DNA from 3 places in the Kineococcus esterisolvens genome. Region 3 is predicted to be linked to each of the others. Evidence: riboswitches for the same ligand, from Rfam matches in the RefSeq annotation. Region 3 holds a riboswitch; each other region holds the start of a gene.
The links. Region 3 has a riboswitch for thiamine pyrophosphate ahead of thiO (glycine oxidase ThiO). Riboswitches for the same ligand answer to the same signal wherever they lie in the genome.
Positions count from the first base shown of each region.

Region 1: another riboswitch for thiamine pyrophosphate. It lies ahead of thiM (hydroxyethylthiazole kinase); the one in region 3 lies ahead of thiO (glycine oxidase ThiO).
Region 2: another riboswitch for thiamine pyrophosphate. It lies ahead of ACRYR8_RS20030 (ECF transporter S component); the one in region 3 lies ahead of thiO (glycine oxidase ThiO).

Region 1 is NZ_JBJLRI010000016.1:11,416-15,291, reverse strand. Features, by position in the region: gene thiD (bifunctional hydroxymethylpyrimidine kinase/phosphomethylpyrimidine kinase) at 1-524, opposite strand, end outside; gene thiE (thiamine phosphate synthase) at 521-1,186, opposite strand; gene thiM (hydroxyethylthiazole kinase) at 1,183-2,010, opposite strand; TPP riboswitch at 2,003-2,096, opposite strand; gene ACRYR8_RS07605 (GGDEF domain-containing protein) at 2,168-3,876, opposite strand, start outside.
Region 2 is NZ_JBJLRI010000106.1:4,556-8,431, reverse strand. Features, by position in the region: gene ACRYR8_RS20035 (ATP-binding cassette domain-containing protein) at 93-1,634, opposite strand; gene ACRYR8_RS20030 (ECF transporter S component) at 1,627-2,241, opposite strand; TPP riboswitch at 2,291-2,395, opposite strand; gene ACRYR8_RS20025 (hypothetical protein) at 2,448-2,588, shown strand; gene ACRYR8_RS20020 (DUF4235 domain-containing protein) at 2,604-2,897, shown strand; gene ACRYR8_RS20015 (NAD-dependent epimerase/dehydratase family protein) at 2,958-3,876, opposite strand, start outside.
Region 3 is NZ_JBJLRI010000018.1:19,911-23,786, forward strand. Features, by position in the region: gene ACRYR8_RS08280 (thiazole synthase) at 1-327, opposite strand, end outside; gene thiS (sulfur carrier protein ThiS) at 357-590, opposite strand; gene thiO (glycine oxidase ThiO) at 587-1,762, opposite strand; TPP riboswitch at 1,753-1,862, opposite strand; gene thiE (thiamine phosphate synthase) at 1,894-2,586, shown strand; gene ACRYR8_RS08300 (potassium channel family protein) at 2,613-3,380, opposite strand; gene ACRYR8_RS08305 (hypothetical protein) at 3,566-3,748, opposite strand; gene ACRYR8_RS08310 (STAS domain-containing protein) at 3,781-3,876, opposite strand, start outside.

The DNA of each region.
Region 1 (3,876 bases), on a different contig from region 3:
AGCAGCACCGCGGTGCCGGTGCGCCGCAGCAGCTCCTCGGCCTGGGCGGCGACCTCGTCGGGGTCGCGGGCGGCCCTCGCGCCCAGCAGCACCGCCGCCTCGGGGACGTTGGGCGTCACCAGGTCCGCCACCGGCACGAGCTCGTCGCGCACGGCGGCGACGGCGGAGGCGTCCAGCAGCCGGTCGCCGCTGGTGGCGACCATGACGGGGTCGACCACGACGGGGCCGGGCCGGCGCTCGCGCAGCACCAGCGCCACGGCGCGGGTGACGGCGGCGTCGGCGAGCATGCCGGTCTTGGTGGCGTGGACGGTGACGTCGTCGAGCAGCACCTCCAGCTGGCGGCGCACGAAGTCCGCCGGGACGACGTGCACCCCGGCGACGCCGCGGGTGCTCTGCGCGGTGAGCGCGGTGAGCACGGCGGTGCCGAACGCGTCCAGGGCGGCGAACGTCTTCAGGTCCGCCTGGATCCCCGCTCCCCCGCTGGGGTCGCTGCCGGCGATCGTGAGGGCGACGCGCGCGCTCACCGGTCCACCGGGGATCCCGCCGCGGGGCGGCCGTCCCAGCGCGCCCGCAGCCCGGCGGCGGCGGCGCGCGGGTCGGGGGCGGCGCACACCGCGGACACGACGCAGAACCCGGCGACGCCGGTGCCGCGCAGCTCGTGCAGGTTCCCGGCGTGGAGACCGCCGATCGCCACGCACGGGGTCCCGGCGGCGGCCCGCACGACGGCGCGCACACCGTCCGGTCCCAGCGGGGCGGCCGCGTCGGTCTTGGTGCCGGTGGCGTGCACGGGCCCCACCCCGAGGTGGTCGACGACCCCGGCGGGGACGGCACGCACCTCCTCCACGCTGGAGACCGACAGCCCCACGAGGACGTCGGGCCCCACCAGGCGGCGGACCTCCTGCGCGGGCAGGTCCGACTGGCCCAGGTGCACGCCGTCCGCGCCGGCGATCAGCGCGACGTCCACGGCGTCGTTCACGACCAGCGGGACACCGGTGCCGCGCAGCACGTCCTGCACGGCGCGCACGAGCGCGAGCAGGTCCCGGTCGCTCGCGCCCTTGCCGCGCACCTGCACGGCGCTCACGCCGCCGGCGACCGCCTCGCCCACCACGGCGGGAACCCCCCGCGGCCCGCACATCGCGGTGTCGGTGACCAGGTACAGCGAGGGGTCGAAGGGCCGGGCACTCACGCCAGCCGCCCGGTGCCGGCCAGGTCCGCGCGCAGGGCGGCGGCGTCCACGGCGTCCAGCTCGTCGATCCACGCGATCGCGAAGCTCCCGGGCCGCGGGCAGCGGGCGGCGGCCCGCTCGGCGGCCAGCGCGACGTGCGCGTGCGCGGTGACGGCCCCCAGCAGCGGGTCGCCGGTGACGGCGGTGCAGGCGGCGACGAGGGCGCCCAGGGAGCAGCCGGCGCCGGTGGTGCGCGTCAGCAGCGGTGATCCGCCGCGCACCCGCACGACGCGGTCCCCGTGGACGAGGACGTCCACCTCGCCGGAGACCGCGACGACGCCGCCGGTGCGCTCCGAGAGCCGGTGCGCCGCGGCCAGGGCGTCCTCGGCCAGGGAGGTGGAGTCCACGCCGCGCCCGCCGGCACCGGAACCCTCCAGGCCCATGACCTCGGAGGCGTTGCCGCGCACGACGTCCGGTGCGTGCTGCAGCAGTTCCCGGGCGGTGCGGGTGCGGAACCCCAGCGCGCCGACCGCGACGGGGTCCAGCACCCACGGGTTCCCCGCGGCGCGGGCGGAGGCGGCGGCGAGCGCCATGGCGCGGGCCCGCTCGTCGTCGAGGGTGCCGACGTTCACGAGCACGGCGGAGGCGACCTGCGCGAACTCGGCGGCCTCGCGGGGGTTGTCCACCATCGCGGGTGCGGCGCCGGCGGCGAGCAGCGCGTTGGCGGTGATCGTGGTGACGACCGAGTTCGTCAGGCACTGCACCAGCGGGTGCTCGCGGGCCAGGGCGTCGCGGACGTCCGCGACCTGCTGCGCGCTCGGGCGCGCGGGGTTTCCGGCTTCCACGCCGTGACATCCCTTCGTCAGCACTACCTGCGTCAGGTTCGACGGGTGTGATCTCAGCCCCTCGCGGGGCACCCCGTGTCGCGGGCGAACCTAACACCGCCCCCCGACCCGCCCCGACCCGCCCCGACCCGGCCTGACCCGGCCGGGTCCGGCCCCGTCAGGCGACGGGAGCGGGGGCCGCGGGGGTGACGGCGGGGGTGACGGCGGGGGTGTCGCTGACGACGGTGGTGTTGCGCCCCGCCTCCTTGCCCTCGTACAGGGCGATGTCGGCCAGCGCGACGACCTCGGCGGCGCTGAGGCCGGGCTGCCACTGGGCGACGCCGATCGTGCAGGTCTGCCCGTGCGGCACGGCGGCGCGGATGCGGTCGGCGACGGCGCGCGCGCCGGCGGCGCTGCACCCGGGCAGCGCGAGCACGAACTCCTCCCCGCCCCAGCGGGCGAGGGTGTCGACCTCGCGCAGGCAGCCGGCGGCGGCCGCGGCGAACTCCTGCAGCAGGTCGTCGCCGGCCAGGTGCCCCTGCGTGTCGTTGTAGCGCTTGAAGTGGTCCAGGTCGATGAGGCAGAAGGACAGCGGCAGCCCGCTGCGGACCGCGCGGGCGATCTCCTTGGTGGTGGTCTCGTCCCAGCGGCGGCGGTTGGCCAGGCCGGTGAGGGGGTCGCGCTCGGCGGCCACGGCCAGCTGGGCCAGCAGGTCGGCGCGTTCCACGCCGTGGGCGGCCTCCTGGGCCAGGGTCGCCAGGACGACCCGGGTCTGCGCGGGCAGTTCCTGGACCCGGGTGCGCCAGACGCTGGCGAGCAGGCCGGCGGTCCGCCCGTCGGTGGCGGTGATCGGCTGGTAGGCGACCGAGACGGCGCCGAGCGCGTCGCGCAGCCGCCCCGAGGCGCCGGTGTGCCCGGACAGGTCGCTGACGAAGACGGGCGCACCGCGCCGGAACGCGTCGGCGAGCACGGTGGGCTCGTCGGCGGGGGTGCTCACCGGGACCATCCCCTCGCCCCAGACCGCCCGGGTGACGAGGTCCCCCCGCCCGTCGGGCTCGGCGAGGTACACCCCGTCGGCGCCGGTGATGCGAGCCGTCGCCTCGCACAGGGCCTGGCGGGTGTCGGCGGCGGAGTTCAGGGACCGCAGGGCGTCGGTGAGCATCGCGGCGGCCTCGGCCTGCCGCTGCGAGTCGTCGGCCTGCCGGCGCACCTCCGCGAGCAGCTCGTCGCGCTCGTCGCGGCCCAGGGCGAGCACGAGCCCGATGACGGTGGTGAGCACGGCGAAGGCCTGCCCCGCGAGCGCACGGAGGGCCGGGTCGGGCTCGGCGGCGAACGGGCCGTGCCCCAGCAGGGTGGGCACGAGCGCGGCCAGGCCGGTGAAGAGGCTGTGCCACACCACGGTGCGGGTGCAGAAGCGCAGCGCCGCCCAGACGGTGAGCACGGGCAGCAGGAACACCAGGTCGGGCACCCCGGGGACGGTGAACTGCACCGCGTACGCGACGGCGGTGACGGCGAACGCGGTGACGCCCTCGGCCCAGCGGCGGCGGGCCACCGGAGCGCACGGCACCGGGGCGGACCCGTCCCGTGCGCTGGTGGCGACGAGCCGCAGCCCGACGCACGCCAGCAGCAGCACGCTGAGGCCGTTGCGGGCGGCCCACACCGGCAGGTCGACCCAGGTGACGTGCCCGGCCTGCCACCAGGCGGCCGGCGGCCCGACGAGCGCGCCGGCGGCGACGGCCGCACCGGTGGCGGCCAGCAGCCGCAGCAGGGCCCGCACGCCGCGCAGCGGCCGGCCCGGGCCGGCACCGGGGCACCAGCGGTGCAGCAGGGCGTCGAACAGGAGCGTCTGCAGCACGGTGGCGGTGGCCGTGGTGAGGGCGAGCAGGG
Region 2 (3,876 bases), on a different contig from region 3:
GTCCCCACGGCACTGCCCACAGTTGTGGACAGGGGTGTGGACATCGGCGTGGGCGACGGCGGGCGCGGTCGCGCGCACGGCGGGGTCGGCGCTCACGACGCCCTCCCCGCGGCGGCGGGCACGGCGGCGGGCACGGCGGCGGCGACGCGCCGGCCGGCGTGCAGGCGCACCGCCCCGTCGCCGCCCGGGTCCACGACCCGCACGAGGCGCTCGTCGTGGCTGCTGACGACGACCGCGGCGCCGTCGCGGGCCGCCGCGCGCAACAGCCCCGCCACCACCGACCAGGTGCGCCGGTCCTGCCCGACGCTCGGCTCGTCGGCCAGCAGCACCGCCGGGGAGGCCGCCAGCGCCCCCACCAGGGCCAGGCGGCGCTGCTCCCCGCCGGAGAGGCGGAACGGGTCCACCCGGGCGCGGTGCGCCAGGCCCAGCAGCTCCAGCAGGGCGTCGGCGTGCGCGGCGGGCAGGCCCAGGGCCGTCGCCGTGGCGGCGGCCTCGGCGCGCGCGGTGGTGCGCACGAAGGCGTGCTCGGGCGTCTGCGGCACCCACCCGGTGCGCGCGGCCAGCTCCCGCGAGCGCCACCGCCACGGTTGCGGGCGCACCCCGCCCGCCAGGGCGCCGCAGGCGCGCAGCTCCCCGGCGGTGGGGCGGGTGAGCCCGGCGAGCACGCCCAGCAGGGAGGACTTGCCGGACCCGCTGACCCCCACGAGCGGGGTCACCCGCCCCGCGGGCACGTCCACGTCCACACCGGTCAGGACGGTGGCGGGGGCGGGGGGCCGCAGCCCGCGGCGGCGGCGCACCAGCCCCAGCCCCGCACCGCGCAGCACGTCGCCGGTCACCGGCAGCCGCGGGGCGAGCAGTCCCGCGGGCACGGCGGCGGGCTCGGGCTCCGGCGCACCGGGCAGCCACAGCTCCCCCTCGCCCGCTCCCGGGACGAGGACCCGCCCGGGCGGGCCGTCGGCGGCGACGCGGCCGTCGCGGCCCAGCAGGACGACCCGGTCCACGTGCCCGGCCCACCCGGCCAGGTCGTGGTCGACGACGACGAGGGTGCGCCCCGCGGCGGCCCGGAGCACCGCCGCGCGCACGGCCTCGGCGGTGGGGGCGTCGAGCATCGACGTGGGCTCGTCCAGCAGCAGGACGCCGGGCTGCAGCGCCAGGACGCCGGCCAGCGCCAAGCGCTGGCGCTCGCCGCCGGACAGGGTCGCCACCTCCCGCCCGCGCCCGGCGGTGAAGCGGGCGGCGGCGTGGGCCCGGGCCACCCGCTCCCACACCTGCTCGCGGGGCAGCGCGAGGTTCTCCGGCCCGAAGGCGGTGTCGCGCCCGGCGGTGGCGGCCACGACCGCGTCCTGCGGGTCCTGCAGCAGCAGGCCGGCGGCGCCGGGACGGGTGGGCTCACCGGCGACGAGGACCTCGCCGGTGGCGACGGGCTCCCCGCCGGGCCCCTCCTCCAGCACGCCCGCCAGGGCGCGCAGCAGGGTGGACTTTCCCGCGCCGCTGGGCCCGGCGAGCAGGACGCGCTGGCCGGCGGGGACGTCCAGGTCGACCCCGTCCAGGACGGGTCGCGCGGCGCCGGGCGGGGTGACGCTCAGCCCCCGCACCCGCAGGGCGGCCGGTGCCGCGCCGGCCGCCTCAGCCACGGGTGCGGTGCTCGTGGCCCGCGGCGAACGCGGACAGGGCGCCGGAACGCGCCAGGGCCCGCACCAGGGCCCAGCCGCCCAGACCCGCCACGAGCACGCCGGAGACGACGAAGAAGCCCGCGTAGACGAGCTTCCAGTCCCAGCTCCACGCCGCCCAGTAGGCGGACCACTCGTAGACGGACTCGGCGGCGGCGGCCACGGCACCGGCCAGGACCGCGACGGCGAGCGTCCAGCGCCGCCACAGGAACAGCGCCACCGCGATCTCCACGCCCAGGCCCTGCACGGCGCCGGAGACGAGCACGCCGGCGCTCCACTGCGTGCCCAGCAGCGCCTCGACGCTGGCGGCGACCAGCTCGGTCAGCAGCGCGGCGCCGGGCCGGCGCACCACCAGGGCCCCGACGACGGCGGGCAGCAGCCACACGCCGCTGACGAGGCCCGCGACGGGCGGGAACAGGGCGAACAACGGGTCGAGGGCGCTGTAGGCGAAGTGCCAGCCCCAGAAGACGACGCCGAAGGCGACGCCGAGGACGGCGCTGGTGACGAGGTCGACGGTGCGCCAGCGGCCGGCGGGGCGGCGTCCGGTGCTCTTGCCGAGGGTGGTGCTCACGGTGGCCTCCTGGGTGCAGGAGGGGGACCCGCGGCCACGGTGGCCACGGGTCGAGGATCGCCCGACTCCCTACGCCGGTGCTAACCGGGTCAGGTTCGAGGGTCTGCGGCTGCCCGCACTCTCAGCGCCCTGCGGCGCTCCCCTGTCGTTCGGCGCCAACCCTACCCCGCTCCCCCGCCCCCGCGGTGGGCGAGCAGGATGGGGGTGTGCTGCGACACCTGCGTGGACCGGACGGCGGCCCTTCCCGGGGGGTGCGCCTGGTCACCGTCGTGCTCGTCGTGGCCCTGGTGGGCGCGACCGCCACGGCGCTGGCGCCGGTGCTGCGGTGGTTCCTGGACCTGCTGTAGGGCAGGGTGCACGCCATGAGTCCCATCGTCTGGAAGCTCGTCGGCCCCGGCGCCGCCGTCGCGGCGGGTGCCGTCGCCAACCGCCTCACGAAGAAGATCTGGGTGAGCGTCACGAAGTCGCCGCCACCGGCCAACCCGGAGGACCCGGACGTGGCGTGGAAGGAGGCCGTGGCGTGGGCGCTGGCCTCCGGCGCCATCATCGGCCTGAGCCGGCTGCTCGTGGAGCGCCAGGCGGCGGTCTGGTACCGCAAGGCCACCGGTGAGCAGCCCCCCGGCCTGCAGCGCGGCCAGGACGTCCGCACCTCCTGACGCGCGGCCGGCCGGGCGCTCCCCGCGACCGGGTGCGCTCGCGCCCGGTCGCGGGGCGGTTCAGCCCCAGCGGGCGGCGAGCCGGTCGTGACGGGCGTCGGCGTCGGGGTCGGTGCGGCGCAGCTCGGGGTGGTCGTCGTGGTGCTCGACGATCTCGCGCGCGCCGGCGGCGAAGCTCGTGGTCGCCGCGAAACCCGGCACCAGGCGCTTGAGCTTGGTGTTGTCGAAGAGGACCGAGTGCGCCTTGTCGCCCAGCAGGCTGGGCCCGCGCGAGGGGTCGTCGCGGGCGATGGCGTCGGAGGGCACGTGCACGAGGACCGGCTCGTCCGCTCCGGCGGCGCGGGCCAGGGCGCGGTGCACGGCGTCCCACGTGACCGCCTCGTCGGAGGTGATGTGGACGGCGTCACCGGTGAGGGCCGGTTCGCCCAGCAGCGGCACGAACCCCTTCGCGAAGTCGGTGTGGTGGGTCAGCACCCACAGGGAGGTGCCGTCGCCGTGCACGACGACGGGCGCGCCGCGGCGCATGCGCTCCACCACGGTCCAGCCGCCGTCCACGGGCGGCGAGGTGCGGTCGTAGGTGTGGCTGGGACGCACCACCGCAGCGGGGAACCCCTCCTCGCGGTAGGCCCGCGCGAGGAGCTCCTCGCAGGCGATCTTGTCGCGGGAGTACTGCCAGAACGGGTTCGCCAGCGGGGTGGACTCGGTGATCGGCAGGTGGCCCACGGGTTTCCGGTAGGCGGAGGCGCTGGAGACGAACCAGTACTGCCCCACGCGCCCGCGGAACGTCTCCACGTCGGCGGCGACGTGCTCGGGCGTGAACGCCAGGAAGTCCACGGCCACGTCGAACTCGCTGCCGCGCAGCGCCTCCCGCACGGCGGAGACGTCCCGGACGTCAGCGGTCACCTGCCGCACGCCCGCGGGCAGGGGGCGCTTGGACGCCGTGCCCCCGCGGTTGAGGACCGTCAGGTCCACCCCGCGC
Region 3 (3,876 bases):
CAGCAGGGTGTCCTCGTCGGCGACGACCTCCAGCTTCACCCAGTCCGTGCCGAGCGCCTCGCGGCCCAGTCGCGCCGTCAGCAGCGCCTCGCGCGCGGTGCGGCAGCCGGCGGTGTTCGGCAGCACCTGGACGCCGGCGCGCTCGAGAACGTCCAGCAGGGAACCGCGGGCGGCCGGGTCGACGCGCCGCAGCGCCACCGTCGTCAGTTCCGTGCCGGACGCGCGCAGGGCGCGTTCCAGCACGTCGTGGTTCGCCGCCCCGCCCGTCCCGGTGACGAGGCGGGAGCGGAACTCCCGGCCGGCGAGCACGAACGGGTCGTCGTGCAGCGTCCCGGTGCCCTCCGTCGTCGGCGCGCTCACCCTCCCGCCACCGCCTGGAGCACCTCGAGGCGGTCTCCCGCGGCGACGGGCGTGCGTGCCCAGCGGCCCGAGGGCACGACCTCCTCCGACAGCGCGACCGCGACGCCGCGGCCGGGTTCCAGCGACGGGGCGAACCGCGCCACCACCTCCGCCACGCTGGACCCCTCCGGCACGCGCAGCGGTTCCCCGTTGACGAGCACCTCGACCTCCCCGCTCGAACTCCCGGTCACCGGGCCCTCACCTCCTCGCGGGCCGCGGTGCGCGACCCGAACCTCCCCGGGTCGCAGGCCGCGACCTCGGGCGGGACGTCCTCGCCGGCGGCCAGCGCCGCCACGGCGTCGGCCGTGATCCCCGACAGCAGCACTCCGTTGCGGTGGTGCCCGGTCGCCAGCAGCAGGCCGGGCACCTCGCCGAACCCGATGAGCGGCAGGTTGTCGGGGGAACCCGGCCGCGAGCGCGCCAGGACCTCCACGAGTTCCAGTTCCGCCACGCCCGGCACGAGCGCCTGCGCGTCGCGCAGCAGGTCGTGCACCGCGCCGGCGGTCACCGCCTCGTCGAAACCCCGTTCCTCCGTGGTGGCCCCGACGACGAGCTCCCCGCTGCGGCGGGGCACCAGGTACACGTCGCGGTCGCGCACCACGCCGCGGACGGTGCGCGTCAGCAGGTGGCCGGCGGGGGGCATCCGCAGGCGCAGCACCTGCCCCTTCACCGGGCGCACCGGGGCGTGCGGGTGGGCGCGCGCACCGGTCGCCAGGACGACCAGGTCCGCGCGCAGCACCGCACCGCCGGCGAGCCGGACCCCCGAGGCGCGCCCGTCCTCGACGAGGACCTCACCGGTCTCGGCGACGTGCTCGACGCCGCGGTCCCGGGCTGCCGCGCGCAGCGCCCGCAGCAGTTCCCGGGGGTCGACCTGGTGGTCGCCGCGCACCAGGGTTCCGCCGCTGACCCCGGGGTCGAGCAGGGGTTCCAGGCGCCGGCACTCCCGGCCGGTGAGGGCGCGGACGTCCAGGCCGAGGCGCTCCTGGGCGCGGCGCACGTCGGCGAGGCGGGCGCGGTCACCGGCGTCCAGCGCGACCACCAGCGTCCCGCAGGCCCGGTACCCGGTGGGTGCACCGCCGGCGGCGCGCTCCACGTCCGCGACGTACCGGGGGAAACCCGCCGCTGCGAGCAGGCCCAGTTCCAGCAGTTCCCGCTCGCCGTGGTGCAGTTCGCTGACGGGGGCGAGCATCCCGGCCGCCGCGCGCGAGGCGCCGCCGCCGGGCACGGGGTCGACCAGCACGACCCGGTGGCCGCGCCCGGCCAGGCGCCACGCGCACGCGGCCCCCACCACCCCGCCGCCGAGCACGACGACGCGGCCCGGGACCGCGCCGTGCGCGGCCGGGGAACCCCAGGGGGGAACCACCAGCACTCTCCCTTCGCCGGCACTACCCGGAGCAGGTTCGACGGTCGGCGAGTGCGCTCGCCCTCTCAGCCCGCGATCCCGGGCTCCCGTGGTGCGGTCACCATACCCCCGCCGCTGGCACACTCGTCCAGGTGCCGAACACCGGGGAACCCCAGCAGACGCGAGAACCCCTGAACCCGCGCGAGGCGCTGCGCGCCGCCCGCCTGTACCTGTGCACCGGCTCCCGCCGGCGCGAGGGCGACCTGGAGCAGTTCCTCGACGCCGCGCTGGGCGCCGGGGTGGACGTCGTGCAGCTGCGCGAGAAGGGCCTGGAGGCCGCCGAGGAGCTGGAGCTGCTGGAGGTGTTCGCGGACGCGGCCCGCCGGCACGGCCGCCTGCTGGCCGTCAACGACCGCGCGGACGTCGCGGCCGTCGCCGGTTCGCACGTCCTGCACCTGGGGCAGCGGGACCTGCCGCCCGCGGCGGCCCGCCGGCTCGTGGGCGCCGGCACCCTGGTCGGCCGCTCCACCCACTCCCCCGAGCAGTTCGACGCGGCGGTCGCCGACCCCGAGGTGGACTACGCGTGCGTGGGCCCGACGTGGGCGACGCCCACGAAACCGGGACGCGCCGCGACCGGCCTGGACCTCGTGCGGCACGCCGCGGTGAGCGCGGCCGGGACGCCGTGGTTCGCGATCGGCGGGATCGACCTCTCCACGGTGGAGGAGGTCGTGGCGGCGGGTGCGCGCCGGGTCGTGGTCGTGCGGGCGATCACCGGCGCCGACGACCCGGCCGCGGCGACCGCCGAGCTGCTGCGCCGCCTGCCGGAGCCGCTGCCCGCCGCCTGAGCCCCGGTGCCCCCGGGCGCCGGGGCTCAGGGGGTGCCGGGGCGGGGACGGGCGGCGAGCTCCTCCCGCAGCCGGCCGACCTCCTCGGCGAGCCGCTGCACGTCGGCCCGGGTGGCCTCGGCGTCGGCCCCGGAGGTGTCGCGGACCTCGTCGAGGAACCACGACGCCAGCGACCCGGTGACCACGCCGACCAGGGCGATGCCCGAGAGCATCAGCCCCACCGCGACGGCGCGGCCGGTCGCGGTGACCGGGGAGTAGTCGCCGTACCCGACCGTGGTGATGGTGGTCGCCACCCACCACACGGCCTCGCCGAAGGTCGTGATGGTCGCCCCCGGGGCGTCCCGCTCGGCGTCCAGGACCGCGCAGGCGGCGCTGAAACCGATGAGGATCGTCGCGGAGGTCACGAACAGGCCGACGCGGCCGCGCAGCCGCGTGCCGGCGCGCTGGTTCAGCAGGCGCAGCACCGTCACCAGGCGCAGCAGACGCAACGGCTGCAGCATCGGCAGCACCAGCAGCAGCAGGTCCAGCGGGTGGGTCGCGACGAAGCGCGCGCGGTTCCGGCTCAGGGCCAGCCGGAGCAGGTAGTCCACGCCGAACGCCGCCCACGTGAGGGTCCGCACGACGTGGCACGCGGTCCGCACCTGCTCCGGCAGCGCGGGCTGCAGGATCGGCAGCGAGTACGCCACCAGCCACAGCACGGCCACGACCGTCGCCAGCCGTTCGCTGCGGTGCGCGTAGGCGCGGTACCGGGCGTCGGCCCGGGCGTCGCGCGGATCGGTGGTCGCTGTGCTCACGGCAGCCTTGCTAACGGCGCCGCGGCGGGCTGTCCATCCGGGCTGCCGTCGGCACGTCCGGGCGGGGGCGCCCGCGGCCGGTGGCGCGCGGGGTCGTCACCGGGGCGGGGGCGGGGCTCCGTCGACCCGCTCCCGTCCCGGTGCTCCCGGTCGACCCCCCGACCGGGGCCTCACCGCACCGGTGCTCAGACCGGCGCGACGAGGGGTTCGGCGGAGCGCGCGTGCAGCTCCCGCAGGTCGGCGACGCGCCCGGCCGCGACCTCGGCGGCCTCGGTGTCGCCGCGGACCTCGGCCGCGCGCTGCTCGGACAGGGCCAGCTCCACCTGGGCGGTGAGCTCGGCGGTGAAGGTCGGGATGGTGGGGGTCACGGTGGCTCCTCGGGTCGCTCCGTCGGTGCGGGTCATCGGGTGGCCGGCTCGATGTCGAACAGGGGCGCCAGGCCGGTGCGGTGCAGCACGTCCAGGTCGTCGCGGCCCAGCCCGCGCAGGACGACCCG